2 regions of the Microbulbifer sp. TB1203 genome follow, and region 1 is predicted to be linked to the other one. Evidence: riboswitches for the same ligand, from Rfam matches in the RefSeq annotation. Region 1 holds a riboswitch; the other holds the start of a gene.
What was found. Region 1 has a riboswitch for molybdenum cofactor ahead of moaA (GTP 3',8-cyclase MoaA). Riboswitches for the same ligand answer to the same signal wherever they lie in the genome.

Region 1 (7,425 bases):
CACGCAAATCGTCATGTGGGTTTGGTATTCAAATTACGTGCCATCACTTTTGGCGCTGCAGGAACTCCTCAGTCTGCCGGTACAGCTCCGGGCGGAATGCCCCCGCGGCCTGCGCATTTACCTGGGAGAATTCCCGGCAGAGTTCCAGCAGCTGTGCTGCTTTCTCCTCCGTGGGGCTGCCGTAGTCTCCATCGGCGAACAGGTGCCAGCCGGTATTGGCCGCGGCATCGGAATCGCTGCGGCGATACAGCTGATCCGCCAGTGACGGTGCCACCACCTCTTCCGGCAGCCCCAGGTATTCCTCCCGCGCCAGCAGCGCGGTGGCGTCCCGGCGTTGGGCGGGCTCTGCCAGCCAGCGGCAGGCCTGCAGCAGTGCGGCGCGCAGGGCCATGTGGGCAACCGGGTGGGCGTTGTGCCAGCTTTCGGTGACCGCCAGTACCTTCTCCGGCATGGCGGGCAGCAGTGTATTGCAGGGGGTGGCGATTGCGCCGATGCCCCTGCGCGCGGCCATGGTGTTCCAGGGTTCACCCACGCAATAGCCGTCGATTTCCCCCCGCTCCAGGTTGTCCACCATCTGTTCCGGCGGCAGCACCAGCAGCTGCAGATCCCGGTCCGGATCGATCTCCGCGGTGCGCAGCCAGTGGCGCAGCTGCAGTGCGTGACTGGAAAATGGGTATACGGTGGCGAAACGCAGCGGCGCTTCGCCACTTGGGCGCGCGCGCAGGTATTCCTTCAGCGCCTGGCCGACCCGCCCGCCGTCGCAATCACCCGCCGGCAGTGGCAGCTTGCGATAGAGGGATTCCGCAAGGGTGATGGCGTTGCCGTTGCAGCTCAGGATCAGGCCGCTCAGCAGCCGTTCTCCGCACTGTGGGAGGGTCTGTGTCAGGGTCAGCGGCATGGGGGCGAGCATAGCGGCGGCGTCGGCGGCGCCGCCGATCAGCTTGTCGCGCAGAGTGGCCCAGGAGGTCTCCCGCTGCAGTTGCACTTTGAGCCCGAAGCGGCTGAAAAAGCCCATTTCCCGGGCGACGATCAGCGGCGCGCTGTCGGTGAGGCGCAAGTAGAGCAGCTTGAGGTGATTCTTTTCCGGGCTCAGGGAAGTAGGCATGGGTCGCTCAATTTTTTGGGGCTGAAGGCTCAATTTCCGGGCTGAAGATGTTGAATAATTCGCTCCGCCACCACGCGCATGGTGGAGTTACTGCTCATGGCCAGGTTGCGCAGGGTCTTGTGCGCGGCCTCTTCGCTGAGGTTCTTTTTGGCCATCAGCAGGCCCTTGGCCCGCTCGATGGCCTTGCGTTCGTCCAGTTGCTGGCGGGTGCGCTCCAGGGACTGGCGCAATTGCTGGTAGCTGCGGAACTGGGCCATGGCGATCTCGATCGCCGGCGCCACCCGTTCTGCGCTGATGCCCTCGGCCATATAGGCGCTCACGCCGGCCTCCACCGCGCGGGCGATAAAGCCCGCGTCGCCGCGGGGGGAGAACATGGCTACCGGGGTGGGATTCTGGCGGTTGATGATCGCCAGGCTTTCGAGGATGTCGCGGTCCGGGGACTCGATATCGATCAGCACGATATCCGGCCGGTGCCTCTCCACATGGAGGAGTAGCCCCTCGGCGCTATTGAGCTGGGCCAGCAGTCGATAGCCGGCCGAGCGCAACTGGGCACAGACCATTTCCGCCCGTTCGGGGTGGTCGTCGACCAGCATTATGCCGAGAGATTTATTCATCGCTATTCAGTGTCTTATTGTCAGTGACCGGTCGCTGCAGTCCGGTGCCAGCAGTTCGGAGTCAATAACCCGGTGACACCGAATGCCGCCGGGCTTTCTCTTGCCGCTGGGGAAAAGCAATCAAAAGCTGTGCCAAATGCAATTTCCAGGTAAACCGCCGGTGGCGGGCTGTGCTACCTTTAGCGGGATCTGTGGCTTTTGCACATTCGTAGTGCAGGAGGCAATGTGGCGGCCAGTTTTTGGTGCACCCTGGATGCCCCTGCCTTGTTTTGGGCCTTGTGAGGGTGCGGGAACCGGTGGCATGATGATTGCGTTGAATTTTGATGTAGATTTTGAACCCGAACTTGAGCGTTCTCCCGGAGGCTGCCAGCTCAGGACATCCAAACCGATAGAAACAAACATCCACAAACACCGAGCCCTCAAACCTAAGTTCTCCGAATAGGGTTTGTTGGCCGTGAACCGGTCTGCCCGGTTCACCAGGGTCGGCGGAGAAATCCGTCGGCCTCCCGAACTTGGAAAGGCGTTTGATGCTAGAAGACAATCTCGGGCGCAGGTTCTATTACCTGCGCCTGTCCGTGACCGATGTGTGCAACTTCCGCTGCAACTACTGCCTGCCGGAAGGCTACACCGCGGCGGACGACAGCCCTCACCTCACCGCCGCCGAAACGGCGACGGTGATCCGCGCCTTTGCCAGCCTGGGCACGCAGAAAGTGCGCCTGACCGGCGGAGAGCCCTCCCTGCGCGCCGACCTCCCGGAAATCATTGCCGCTGCCAAAGGCACCGCCGGCATCCGCCGTGTGGCGGTGACCAGCAACGGCTATAAGCTGCCCAGGGTGATCGATGGCTGGCGGCGGGCGGGTCTGGATCAGCTCAATATCAGCATCGACAGCCTGCAGCCGGACGAATTCGCGCGGATTACCGGCCACGACTGCCTCCCGAAGGTGCTCGAAGGAATCGACCGCGCCCTCGAACTGGGCGTGACCACCAAGGTCAACGCGGTGCTGCTCTGCGACGGTGCGGGGCGGCGCCTGCGGGACTTCCTGCGCTGGCTCCGGGACACACCGGTCACTCTCCGCTTTATCGAACTGATGCGCACCGGGGACAACCGGGAATTCTTTGCCAGCAACCACCTGCGCGGCGAGACCATCGAAGGGCAACTGGTGCGCGACGGCTGGCAACTGCTGCCCCGCGAGCGCGACGCCGGCCCGGCGCGGGAATACAGCCACCCCGACTACCGCGGACGCATCGGCCTGATTACCCCCTACAGCGAGGATTTCTGCAGCAGCTGCAACCGCCTGCGGATTTCCGCCCAGGGCCGCCTGCACCTGTGCCTGTTTGCGGAACAGGGCATGGACCTGCTCGAGGAGATCCGCCGCGGCGATACCGAGGTGCTCGCGGAGAGAATTCGCGCGCTGGTGACACAAAAGGCACCCAGTCACTATCTGCAGCAGGAGCGGGTGGGAGCCACGCGCAACCTGGCGATGCTCGGTGGTTAGCGGGATGAAAGTCTGCCCCGTGGTGCTCGCCGGCGGCCAGTCCCGCCGAATGGGACGGGACAAGGCGCTGCTGCAATTGCCCGGCGGGCAGACCCTGTTGCAGCGGGCGCAGTCGCTGCTGAGCAACCTACGGGCCCGAAACGTGGAGTTCCTGCCACCGCTGGTCAGCGGAAATCGTTCCGGCGGCATTGCCGATAGCACCGTTGCCCGCGGTCCCTTGGGCGGCCTTCATTCCGTGGCCGAACACCTCCGCCGGGAACAAATAGCCTGCGATGCGCTGCTGGCCATTCCGGTGGATATGCCGCTGCTGGGGGCCGAGCAGTTGGAACAACTTTGCGCCGAAGGGGTTGGAAGCGGAGAGAGAGCACTCTGTTTTGGCCGCTGTTATCTGCCGCTTTGGCTGCGCCTGGATGAATCCGGCCGCGATTACCTTCAAGGGGCCATAACGCCGGGAAATGAGGCCTCGATAAAGGCGCTGATCAGGGAATCGGGAGGGCGGCAGCTGGAAATGCCGCCGGGTAACTGGCACCTGAATGTAAATCGCCCGCAGGAGTTTGCAGAAATCTGCGGAGCGGAGAGGCTTTTGTAACTTTGCAGGATGGGCAAAGCTCGCGTAGCGGGCGTGCCCATCAAATACTGGTATTTACTACAACGGTTATTTGTAACTGCTCATCCCTGTAGGAGCGGCGGGGCGGCCATCCGACATGCCCGCGAACAGAGCCCGATCGCGGGCATGTCGGATGGCCGCCCCGCCGCTCCTACAGGGTGGTTCGCTTAAGCCAGTGCACATTCCCTATGAATGAGTAGCTACGGTTATTTTTGAAAATTGAGAGAATTTCAATGCAGCAGACAGAAAAAGGCACAGCGCTAACCATCGCCGTACTCACGGTATCCGATACCCGCACCGAAGAGACGGACACCTCCGGTCAATACCTGGCTGAAGTTGTCGGGGCTGCGGGCCACCAGCTGTGGGAAAAGAAAATTGTTCCCGACGATATCTATCAGCTGCGCGCCCAGGTTTCCCAATGGATCGCCGAGCAGGGGGTACAAGTGATCCTGACCACTGGCGGCACCGGCTTCAGTGGCCGCGATTCCACGCCGGAGGCGCTGGCGCCGCTGTTCGACAAACAGGTGGAGGGCTTCGGTGAACTTTTCCGGGCCATCTCCTTCGAGGAGATCGGCTCTTCCACCATCCAGTCCCGCGCCCTGGCCGGGATTGCCAACAACACCTTGATTTGTTGTATGCCCGGCTCTACCGGCGCCTGCCGCACCGCCTGGGAAAACATCCTCCGCGAACAGTTGGATTCGCGGCACCGGCCGTGCAATTTCGTCGCGCACCTGAAGGGGAGGGCACAGTAATGAGTCTGACGCACCTCAACCGGCGCGGCGAGGCCAGTATGGTGGATGTCACCGACAAGTCGGTGACCGAGCGCAGTGCGCGCGCCGAATCCTGCGTGCAGATGAGTGCGGATGCCTTTGAACAAATGCTCGCGGGACAGAATAAAAAGGGCGACGTGCTGGCCACCGCGCGGATAGCCGGCATCCAGGCGGCGAAGAAAACTGCCGACCTGATCCCCCTCTGCCATCCACTGGCGCTCACCAAGGTGCAGTTGGATTTTGTTTTGGAGCGCGAGACCCTCAGCGTCAGAATTCTCAGTTTCTGCCGCCTGGCCGGGCGCACCGGAGTGGAAATGGAAGCGCTGACGGCGGCTTCGGTGGCGGCCTTGACTATCTATGATATGTGCAAGGCGGTGGACCCGGCCATGGTGATCGGCCCCACTCGCCTGTTGGAAAAAAGCGGCGGCAAGCTGGGTCACTGGCGACGGGCGCCGGACCTGGAGGAGGAGTACTGGTGATCAGGGTCTTGTTTTTCGCCGGGCTGCGGGAAAAGCTCGATTGCGCCGCACTGGAAGTGGACAGCGGGGGCCTCGAGACCTTGGCGGATCTGCGCGAGAAATTGAGCGAGCGCGGCGATCCATGGCGGCGGGCGCTGATGGACGCCAGCCTGCAGATGGCGCTCAACCAGCATCTCGCTACGGCGGCCAGCCCGGTGGCGGCCGGCGACGAAGTGGCTTTCTTTCCGCCAGTCACCGGGGGCTGAAAAATGGCTGTCTCGGTAGCGGTGCAGCTGGAGGCTTTCGATGTGGGCGCGGAGTATGCGCAGTTGCGCGCGGAGAATACCCGCGACGGCGCCGCGGCGATGTTTGTGGGATCGGTGCGCGATTTTAACCTGGGCACCGGCGTCAACCGGCTGGAGCTGGAACACTACCCTGGTATGACCGAACGGGTGCTCGGGGATATCGCCGAACAGGCGTGTCGGCGCTGGCAGCTCGGCCGGGTGCGCATCGTGCACCGGATCGGCCCCTTGGACCCCGGCGAGGATATCGTCTTTGTGGGGGCCACCGCGGAACACCGCCAGGCGGCACTGGATGCCTGTGCCTTTATCATGGACTGGCTGAAGAGCCGCGCCCCTTTCTGGAAAAAAGAGAGAGGTCCGGGCGGCGAACGCTGGGTGGAGGCGCGGGAGAGCGACCGGGAGGCGCTGGAGAAGTGGTAAAAAACCTGTTCCTCGGAATTTTTTGCTGCCTGTTTCTGCTGTCCTGCAGCGAGCCGCCGCAACCGAAATTGCGTATCGCCACCGCCTCCAATTTCCGCCCGGCACTGGAAGTCCTGCGCGCGGATTTCGAGAAGAGCTGTCACTGCCGGCTGGAGATCGCCAGCGGCGCCACCGGCATGCTGTACAGCCAGATCCGTGAGGGCGCCCCCTACGATATTTTTCTCGCCGCCGACAGCGAGCGGCCGCGCCTGCTGCAGCGCGACGGCCTGATAGCCCCGGGCAGCTACCGCACCTATGCTCGGGGCCGACTGGCGCTGTGGATCGAGCGCAGCCTGCTGCGCACCGAGAGCGGGGCGGATCTCCCGGGGTTCGTGCCCGCGGCGCAGATTGCGCCGCCCCATTTGGCCCTGCTGCTGGAAAACTGGCGAAGCAAAATAGTGATTGCCGATCCCCAACTGGCCCCCTACGGAGATGCCGCCGTGCGGCTGCTGCGCCGGCTGAAGCTGTGGCGCCACCTGCGCGGACAGATGGTTTACGCCGCCAATGTGGGGCACGCGCAAATAATCCTGCGGGAGGGGCACGCGCAACTGGGGCTGATTCCGATGAGCCTGGCGCTGGCCTCCGGCAAGGGGGGCGACTATATGGCAATTCCGGAGGATCTCTACCCGCCCCTGGAACAGCGGATGGTGATATTGAAAAGCAGCCGTAGCGAAGCGCTGGCACAGCAATTCGCCGACTACTTGCTGGCCCCGAAAACCCAGCAGCGCCTGGGGGAACTGGGTTATTTTTCGGCGGCCAGTGCCCCGGTGGCCAGCACCCCGGCGGCTGGAACATGAATCTGAATCTCTCCGCAACAGACTGGCAGGCGCTTCTGCTGACCCTCAAGCTGGCGGGGATGACCACTCTGTTGCTGGCACTGCTGGGTATTCCTCTCTCCTGGTGGCTGGCCAACCGTCGCGGACGGCTGCGCCCGCTGCTGGAAGTGGTGCTTTCACTGCCCCTGGTGTTGCCGCCGACGGTGCTGGGCTTTTACCTGCTGTTGCTGCTGTCCCCCAACCAGCCGCTGGGCGCGCTCTGGCAACAGCTGTTTAATCGGCCGCTGGTGTTTTCCTTCCCAGGTCTGGTGGCGGCCTCCATGCTCTACTCGCTGCCGTTTATGGTGCAACCGCTGCTGGCCGCCTTCGACCAGCGCGCGCTGCCCCTGGCCCAGGCGGCCGCGGGGCTCGGCATGCCGCCCCTGGCGCGCCTGCGCTCTGTGGTACTGCCGGCTTGCCGCTCGGCACTGGTGGTAGCTCTGTCCATGACCTTTGCCCACACCCTGGGGGAGTTCGGCGTGGTACTGATGATCGGCGGCGCGATTCCCGGAGAGACCCAGGTAGTCTCCGTAGCGCTTTACCAACATGTAGAGAATCTCGATTACGGCGGCGCCCACCGCCTGGCACTGGTGCTGTTGCTGCTCTCCGTTCTGCTGTTATTGCTGGGCCGTTACTGGGGTGGGCGCCTCTCCGGTGTGCTGCTCCCCAGCCGGAAATCGCCTGTGGAAAGCGCGCTGGAGGCGAGGCCGTGACTACGTTATTGAGCGAGGTTGCGATAAAAGCCGCACTGGCGGAGGGCACCGAAGGTCTGGTTGTCGAGGGCCTGTGTACCCGGGTC
Region 2 (7,425 bases), 1.5 Mb from region 1:
ATTTCCTCGACACTGTGGCTGGCCCAGACAACCAGCGCCGGGTGCCGCTGCCAGAAATCCCACAACTGCGGCAGCAACCGCAAGCGCAGGGGCCGGTCCACCGCCGACAGCGCCTCGTCGCACAGCTGGAGCGCCGGATTGCTGAACAGCTGGCGCAGCAGCGCGACCCGCTGTGCCTCTCCTCCGGACAGGCTCTCCACCGTCTTGTGGAGCAGATCCGTCGCGCCGAATCCGGCCAGCAGCCGCTGCCGCTCCGCCGGCGGCAGCGGTCTGCGGCTGTGGCGGTGCACCAGCGCCAGGTTTTCCGCCACACTGGTTCCTGCAAACAGGCGGCTGTCCTGGAAACCCACACAGGCGTCACGCCGGTGAGCCGCCAGCCCCCGGTTTCCGGATTGCCAGCAAATGCCGCTCCAGTGGATTTCGCCGCTACACCCGCGAAGGCCCGCCAGAGCCTGCAGCAGAGTACTCTTGCCCGCGCCGGATGGACCGCTGAGCCCCACGATGCCTCGCGCGGGCAGGTCCAGGTCCCAGGGAGCCCCCGGGTTCAGCGGGGTGACCAGCTTCCGCGCGCGCAACCCTTCCCCACTTATTTCCATATCGGCCCCTGCACCGCGGCTTCGCCGGCACTGCGCCCGGCAGCCGCACCGCCGCGCGCCGAAGCCAGCCAGCGCGCGGCAAGCAACAGCGTGGTAGACAGCCCGAACAGCAGCAGTGCCAGGCGGTGCGCGGCGCCGTACTCCAGTGCCTCCACATGTTGGTAGAGGGCGATGGAGACCAGTTGGGTTTCCCCCGGAATGGAACCGCCGATCATCAGCACCACGCCGAATTCCCCGAGGGTGTGGGCGAAGGTCAGCGCGCAGGCACTGATCACCGCCGGGCGGCAGGCGGGCAGCACCACGTGAAGCAACGCCGCGGCCGGCGGCACTCCCAATGTGGCCGCGGCGTGGGACAACCGCTGCCCACTCTGGGAGAAAGCGCCCAGCAGCGGCTGCACCATAAACGGCAGCGAATAAATCACCGAGGCCACCACCAGACCGGAAAAGGAAAATACCAGTGGCCCGCCCACTACCTTGACCAGCAACCGGCCAGCGGGGAAATTCGGGGAGAAGAGCAGCAGCAGGTAAAAACCCAGCACCGTGGGCGGCAGCACCAGCGGCAGGGTGACCAGCACCTCCAGCAGGTGCCGCCAGCGACTGCGCCACCGGCTCAACCACCAGGCCAGCGGTACCCCCAGCAGCAGCAACAGCACAGTGGTGATGGCGGCCAGGCGCAAGGTCAACGCCACTGCCTCGAGGTCACTGGGATCCACGGTCAATTCCCCGTCCGTAGCCCAGTTGCATCAGCCTGCGCTGGACCGGCGGGCTGCGCAAATAAGAGGAAAGCGCCTCGGCCATGGCCCGGCGGCGGCTGGAAGCCGGAATTGCCAGCTGGTGTTCGATGGGCGGATACCAGTTCTCCGGCAGCAGCCAGTAATCCCCGCCGCGACCGGCGGCGCGCAACTGGCTGGCCGCGACAAAGCCGATGCCGCCGTGCCCGGATTCCAGCAATAGATAAGCCTGCCCCGCGTTGGCGGCACGCGCCAGGCGCGGGCGCAGCCGCGACCAGAGCCCAAGGTACATCAATGCCTCCCGTGCCGCCGCGCCAAAAGGCGCGAGTTCGGGATCGGCGATTACGACCCTGCCCCGCCAGCGCCGCAAAGTATCGGCGGACGGCGCGGCGCCCCCCGGCGCCCACAACGCCAGCAGGCCGCGGGCATAACTGGCGCGGCTGCCCGGCACCAGCAGCCCCTGCCGCTCCAGCAGTTCGGGACGCAGCCGGTCGGCGGAGAGAAAGAGATCGTAGGGAGCACCGTGCACAAGCTGTTGGTAGAGGACTCCGGAACTCCCGCTGCTCAGCTGCACCCCGCAGTCGTGGCGGCGTTGGAATTCCGGCAGCAGCGATTCCAGCGCCGGCCGAAAACTCGCCGCGACCGCGACCCGCAGGCGGCACTCCGCGGCGGGCGCGGGAAACGGCAGGCAGAGTATCAACAGCAGCGCGGTCAGCCGGTACGCCATTTTTCCAACTCGCGCCTGTCGCTTTGCCGCGCCGCCACCCAGCGGTCTCCCGCCTCTCCGGATTCCAGCTTCCAGAAAGGGGCCTCCGTCTTGAGGCGGTCGACTATATAGTGGCAGGCCGCGAATGCCGCCTGGCGATGGGGACTGGTGACGCCCACAAACAGGATATTCTCCCCCAGTGCCAGGGGGCCGGTGCGGTGCAACAGCCGCACCCGCCCCAGTTGCCAGCGGCTGCGGGCACCGGCCACTATCCGCCGCAGGCTTTCTTCCGTCATGCCCGGGTAGTGCTCCAGCGTCAGCCCGCTGACGTCGGCGCCGGCGTTGTAGTCGCGCACCGAACCCGCAAACACGGCGCAGGCACCGTCAGAGATATTCGCCGACCTGAGCGCCGCGTACTCGACTGGCACCGCAAAGGGTGCCCCGCACACTTCGATGTAATCCACTCGCCCCCTAGCCTCCGGTTACCGGTGGGAAGAAAGCGACTTCATCGCCGTCGCGCACCGGTGTTGAAGACGCGGCTATCTCCCGGTTGACCGCCGCCTGAATATCGGCGGATTGAAGGGCAGCCCGCCAATCCGGAAACAGGCTGCACAATTGCGCGCGCACCTCTTCCACACTGCCGGAAAATCCATCCAGCTGGTGTTCGGCGGTGCCGAGCTCGGCCCGCAGGCGGGCGAAAAACAGAACCTGAATCACTATTCATCTCTCCTTATTGAGCCCGCCTCGTTCGCGTCTTCGCGGCGCCACTCCCCGCGCTTGCCGCCGCTTTTTTTAAGCAGGCGCGTGGGACCTATGCACATGGCCGGGTCAACTGCCTTGCACATGTCGTAGATGGTGAGCGCCGCCACCGCCGCCGCGGTCAGTGCCTCCATCTCCACCCCGGTTCTGCCCGCCAGGCGGCAGTAGCTTTCCACCCGCACCCGGTTCTCATTGGGTAGAAGCTCAAACTGCACCTTCACTTTTGTGAGTGCGAGTGGGTGACACAGAGGAATCAGTTCCGCGGTTTTTTTTGCCGCCTGAATGCCGGCGATGCGGGCTACCGCCAGGACGTCGCCTTTGCGGTGGCTGCCGTCCACCAGCAGTGCAAAAGCTTCGGCGCTCATGCTGACGGCGCTCTCGGCGCGGGCGCTGCGGTCGGTCACGGCTTTGTCCGTCACGTCCAGCATATTTGCTTCGCCGCGGGAATTGAGGTGAGTCAATTTACCCATCGGCTTACCCCCTGGTGGCGCACACCGGCTGCGCGGGGCGAATGTGGGGTATGAAATTGCAGGGCCGGTGGCGCGCGTCCAGCTGCTCCAGCAGTATCTTTTCCCAGGCGGTGCGGCAGGCGCCGGTGGAGCCCGGCATACAGCAGATCAGGGTGCGATTCGCCAGCCCCGCCAGGGCGCGGGACTGCACTGTGGCGCTGCCGATATCCGCAAAGGAAATTTTCCGGAACAACTCGCCGAAGCCGTCCACGGTCTTGTCGAACAGCGGCTGCAACGCCTCCGGTGTCGAATCCCGCGCGGTAAAGCCGGTGCCACCGGTTACCAGCACTGCGTGAATATCTTCCTGTGCTATCCACCGGGAAACCTCGGCGCGCATCCGGTAGATATCGTCCGGCACTATCTTCCTGTCCGCAAGTTTGTGTCCCGTCGCCTGCAGTGCCTCTGCCAAGTACTGGCCGGAGGTGTCGGTCTCTTCGCTGCGGGTGTCGGATACCGTCAATACCGCGATATTGAGCGGAATAAATTCCTCTGAAACGTGTGTCATAAGTGTTTCGCCTGAATCAAAAAACTGAATGTGTGAATTCCTGCGCGTACTGCGCCGGTGTATTGATATTGCAGTGGAAGCCCGCGCATCAGGCCCAGCGCGTGCTCGAGAAAACTGTCGCCGCCGGCCAGCACCACGCCGCAGCTTGTCACCGGGCTTTCGTCCACGGTTCAGCCTCCCAGCATCGCCAGGTTGTGGGTCGCCCCGGTCCGGCCGCTCGCCAAATGATGGCCGGCGGCCTTGCCGCTCACCGCTGCCCGGATCATTTCCGCCAGGGCCCGGTGGTCGCCGCCGGCGATGGCGTCGCGCAGGTCGATACCCTGCTCCGCAAACAGGCACAGGTGCAGCGCGCCCTGTGCGGACATGCGCAGGCGGTTGCAGTCCGCACAAAAATCCTTGCTGTAGGGGGTGATCAGTCCGATGCGGCCGGCGTAGTCCGGGTGCCGGTATTCCCGCGCCGGACCGGCGCTGCGGTGGCGGGCCAGCCGTTCCCAGCCGTCCCGCAGCAACCGCTTTTCGATATCGCGGCCGGAGACGTGATTGCTGGCAAAAAAACTGCGGTTATCGCCGGTGCGCATCAATTCGATAAAGCGCAGGGTCACCGGCGTTGCCCGGACCCACTGGAGAAATTTGTGATATTCGCCCAGGTTGTGTTCCCGCAGCAGCACCGTGTTGACCTTGGTCTCGACGCCCAGCTCCAGGGCCCGCTCGATTCCGCGCAGCGCTTTTTCCAGCTTGTGGTGTCCGGTGATGCGCTCGAACTGGTGCGGGTCCAGGCTGTCGACACTGACGTTGAGCTGGTCCAAACCCGCGTCGCGCCAGCGGTCGATTTCGTTGGCGAGCCTGTAGCCGTTGGAGGTGATGGCAACCCGGCGAATACCGGCGGCGCCGCTGGTTGCAGCAATAAGATCCGGCAGATCCCTGCGCAGGGAGGGTTCACCGCCGGTGATGCGAACTTTTTCCGTGCCCAGGGAGGCGAAGGCGCGCACCACTGTGCGGACCTCGGCAACACTCAGGGTTTTTTCCCGCGCTTGCGCTCCTGTGCACTGATAGCCATCCGGCAGGCAGTAATTGCAGCGGAAATTGCAGACATCGGTCACGGACAGACGCAGGTAAAAAAACCTGCGCCCAAATTCATCGGTTAACATTAAACGCCTTTATTAAACGCCTTTCCAGTTTCGGGAGGCCGGCCGGTTTCCCGGGCGGCCCTGGTGGCCGGCAGTGCCGGCCACGGCCCCCGCACCATACGCAGGGCGCTTAGGCATGGGGGCTCGGTGTTTAAACTCTTTGCAGTGTATCAGCGGGCGATTGTGTTGCACGGGGGCAAAGGTGGTACTCCCTTTGTCTGTCAGAAGGATGCCGTGAGCATCAGCCACAACTTGTCGGTATCGACACTGTAAGCATCGGCTCTGTAGCTGGCGTATTTGACCGTCGCCGATAACTGTTCGGTCAATTTGCGGCTGTAGCCGAGGTCCCACTCGCTGCCCCAGTCGGTGGAGGTCTCCACTGCGGAAAACCGGTGATAAGTGGTACTCAGGATCCCGCCGGCCAGCTTGCCGGCGGCGCCCAGGTACAGGTCCTCGATGCCGTCCGCGGGAGTGGACAGGAACTGGTCGGCAAAGCCCTGGAATTTGTGCAGGGTGGCCAGCGGCGTGGAGAAACCCACTCCGTTGTCCGCTCCCAGCTCTTCATAGCCGAGGCGAACATTGACCGGTCCGAAATCCGTATCCAGTTCAGCGAGGTAATAGGGTGCGCTGTAGTCGAGGCCGCTGTCCCCGGCCTCCGTCTGGCGGGCGTAGCCCAGCTGCGCCTTGACCGGCCCGAAGGCACCGCTATAACGCAGCGCGAGGGTGCGGCTGGAGGCATCGACGGCGTGCTCCAGTTGGAGATCCACAGCCAGGAAGACCAGTTTGTGATTTTCCGTCAGGGGATAACCGGTGCGGAAAATCTGTATATCCCCTTCCAGGTTTCCCTGTTCGCTATCCTCGCCGAAAATTCGGTTGACGTTGTAGATATAGCTGTAGTCCAGCTGCAGCGCGCCGTCGCGCCCGTAGCGAAACCGGTAGCCGTCGAAGGTCTGCTCGTTCTGGCGCCAGGCGACACCGCCGACGAAACGCTGGTCGTCCAGCACTATGCGCTGACGCCCCGCCGTAGCCTTGAAAGTCCCGTTGCCGTACTGCAGATAGGCCTGGTTCACCTCTGTTCCCAGCGGATCGGCGACTACCGGATAATCGGTCCGCCCGTTGGTGGTTGAGTTGTAATTCTCCTGCCCTATTGCGCTTACGTCGTCCACTTCGATCATCGCGCTGAATCCGCGGTAATTTCCGCTCTGCCAACTCAGGCGCGTTCTCAGGGTGGATGCGGTGGCGTCGTTGGACAGGTTGTCCCGCTCGACGTTTTCCGCGCGATAGCGCAGATTGATCGCCAGATCGCCGTTTTGCACGGCACTGGAAAACGTCTGCGCGGTGTCTTCGGCGCTGGCACGCGAAGAGGCCACACCGCTCGCGCACAGCAATGCGCTACAAACAAGGCTGGGAAATTTCTGTGTAATCATTCTCTGGTCCTCTGCAACTGTTTGGGAATTCTGCATGACAAGTTACAGCGCCAGGTAAAACAATGAAAACCTGCCCCATCCTTCCCATCGCGGTGGAGCTGCCACCTGCCGGTGCACAGAGCTAATACCAAATGGCTGGAGGGCATTACCCGAAAGGGGTGTCCTCCCGGTGCAGAAAATTGTGCTGCCTGGCAAATTCGAGACGCTGCAAGGCGCGCTCCCGCTGCAGGGCCAGATACATCGCCAGCATACACACCGCGAGCACGCCGTAGAGCAGCATAAAGGCGGCGCTGTGAATACCCACAATATCCTGGGCGATACCAAACATGACCGGGAGACTGAAGCCTCCCAGGGCGCCGATCGTGGCCACGGCGCCGCCGACGCTGCCCATATAGCGGGGATAATTGTCGTAGACGATCTTGTACACAGAGGCGCGCCCGAATCCCTGAGCGATGCCGATCACCAGGATCAACAGCGTGAAGAGTTCGATGCCCACTTCGAGTTCGATCTGCACGTCCCGCTCGATGCCGTGAATGGTCATGCTGGTGGGCGGATAACTGAGAAAGAAGAGGCACACTAGGCAGGTCCAGAAGACACTCCAGTTGACGGCGCGGGCACCGTAGCGATCGGCAAACCAGCCTCCCAGAGCGCGCACCGTACTGGACAGCGCCACAAACAGCAGCGTAAGGGCCATCGCCGTTTGCGTGGAAACCCCGTAGGCATCCAGGTAGTACTGGGGCAGCCAGAGCAGCAGCGCGAGAAAACTGCCGAAGACAAAATAGTAATAGAGCCCGAAGCGCCACACCCTGATTTCGGATAAGGGGCGCAGGTGAAATTCCAGTTCGGAGCGGCGCCGGCTGCGCATGTAAGGTATCTCCTCCGGCGCCCAGTACGCGAACAGCAGGATCGCGATAAACATGGCGGCGCCGTACACTGGCCCCACCATCTCCCTCCCCAGCCAGTTTTCAATGGCCGGTGCCAGTGCCAGCGTGACGGCGGCGCCGGCATTGCCGGCACCGAATATTCCCATGGCGGTGCCCTGCCGGCGCCGGTCGAACCAGGGGC

Region 2: it holds a riboswitch for molybdenum cofactor, as region 1 does, so the genes downstream of both, moaA (GTP 3',8-cyclase MoaA) here and moaA (GTP 3',8-cyclase MoaA) in region 1, are expected to answer to the same signal.

Annotation. Positions count from the first base shown of each region.
Region 1 covers NZ_CP116899.1:5,106,713-5,114,137, forward strand. Annotated here, with positions in the region: gene PP263_RS21670 (CmpA/NrtA family ABC transporter substrate-binding protein) at 44-1,105, opposite strand; gene PP263_RS21675 (ANTAR domain-containing response regulator) at 1,135-1,719, opposite strand; molybdenum cofactor riboswitch at 2,117-2,258, shown strand; gene moaA (GTP 3',8-cyclase MoaA) at 2,247-3,215, shown strand; gene PP263_RS21685 (NTP transferase domain-containing protein) at 3,220-3,804, shown strand; gene moaB (molybdenum cofactor biosynthesis protein B) at 4,056-4,574, shown strand; gene moaC (cyclic pyranopterin monophosphate synthase MoaC) at 4,574-5,071, shown strand; gene moaD (molybdopterin converting factor subunit 1) at 5,068-5,316, shown strand; gene moaE (molybdopterin synthase catalytic subunit MoaE) at 5,320-5,772, shown strand; gene modA (molybdate ABC transporter substrate-binding protein) at 5,766-6,608, shown strand; gene modB (molybdate ABC transporter permease subunit) at 6,605-7,339, shown strand; gene PP263_RS21720 (ATP-binding cassette domain-containing protein) at 7,336-7,425, shown strand, end outside.
Region 2 covers NZ_CP116899.1:1,255,458-1,262,882, reverse strand. Annotated here, with positions in the region: gene PP263_RS05385 (ATP-binding cassette domain-containing protein) at 1-596, opposite strand, end outside; gene modB (molybdate ABC transporter permease subunit) at 587-1,315, opposite strand; gene modA (molybdate ABC transporter substrate-binding protein) at 1,296-2,054, opposite strand; gene moaE (molybdopterin synthase catalytic subunit MoaE) at 2,039-2,497, opposite strand; gene moaD (molybdopterin converting factor subunit 1) at 2,505-2,750, opposite strand; gene moaC (cyclic pyranopterin monophosphate synthase MoaC) at 2,750-3,262, opposite strand; gene moaB (molybdenum cofactor biosynthesis protein B) at 3,267-3,806, opposite strand; gene PP263_RS05350 (hypothetical protein) at 3,803-3,973, opposite strand; gene moaA (GTP 3',8-cyclase MoaA) at 3,977-4,954, opposite strand; molybdenum cofactor riboswitch at 4,956-5,095, opposite strand; gene PP263_RS05340 (alginate export family protein) at 5,155-6,360, opposite strand; gene PP263_RS05335 (MFS transporter) at 6,506-7,425, opposite strand, start outside.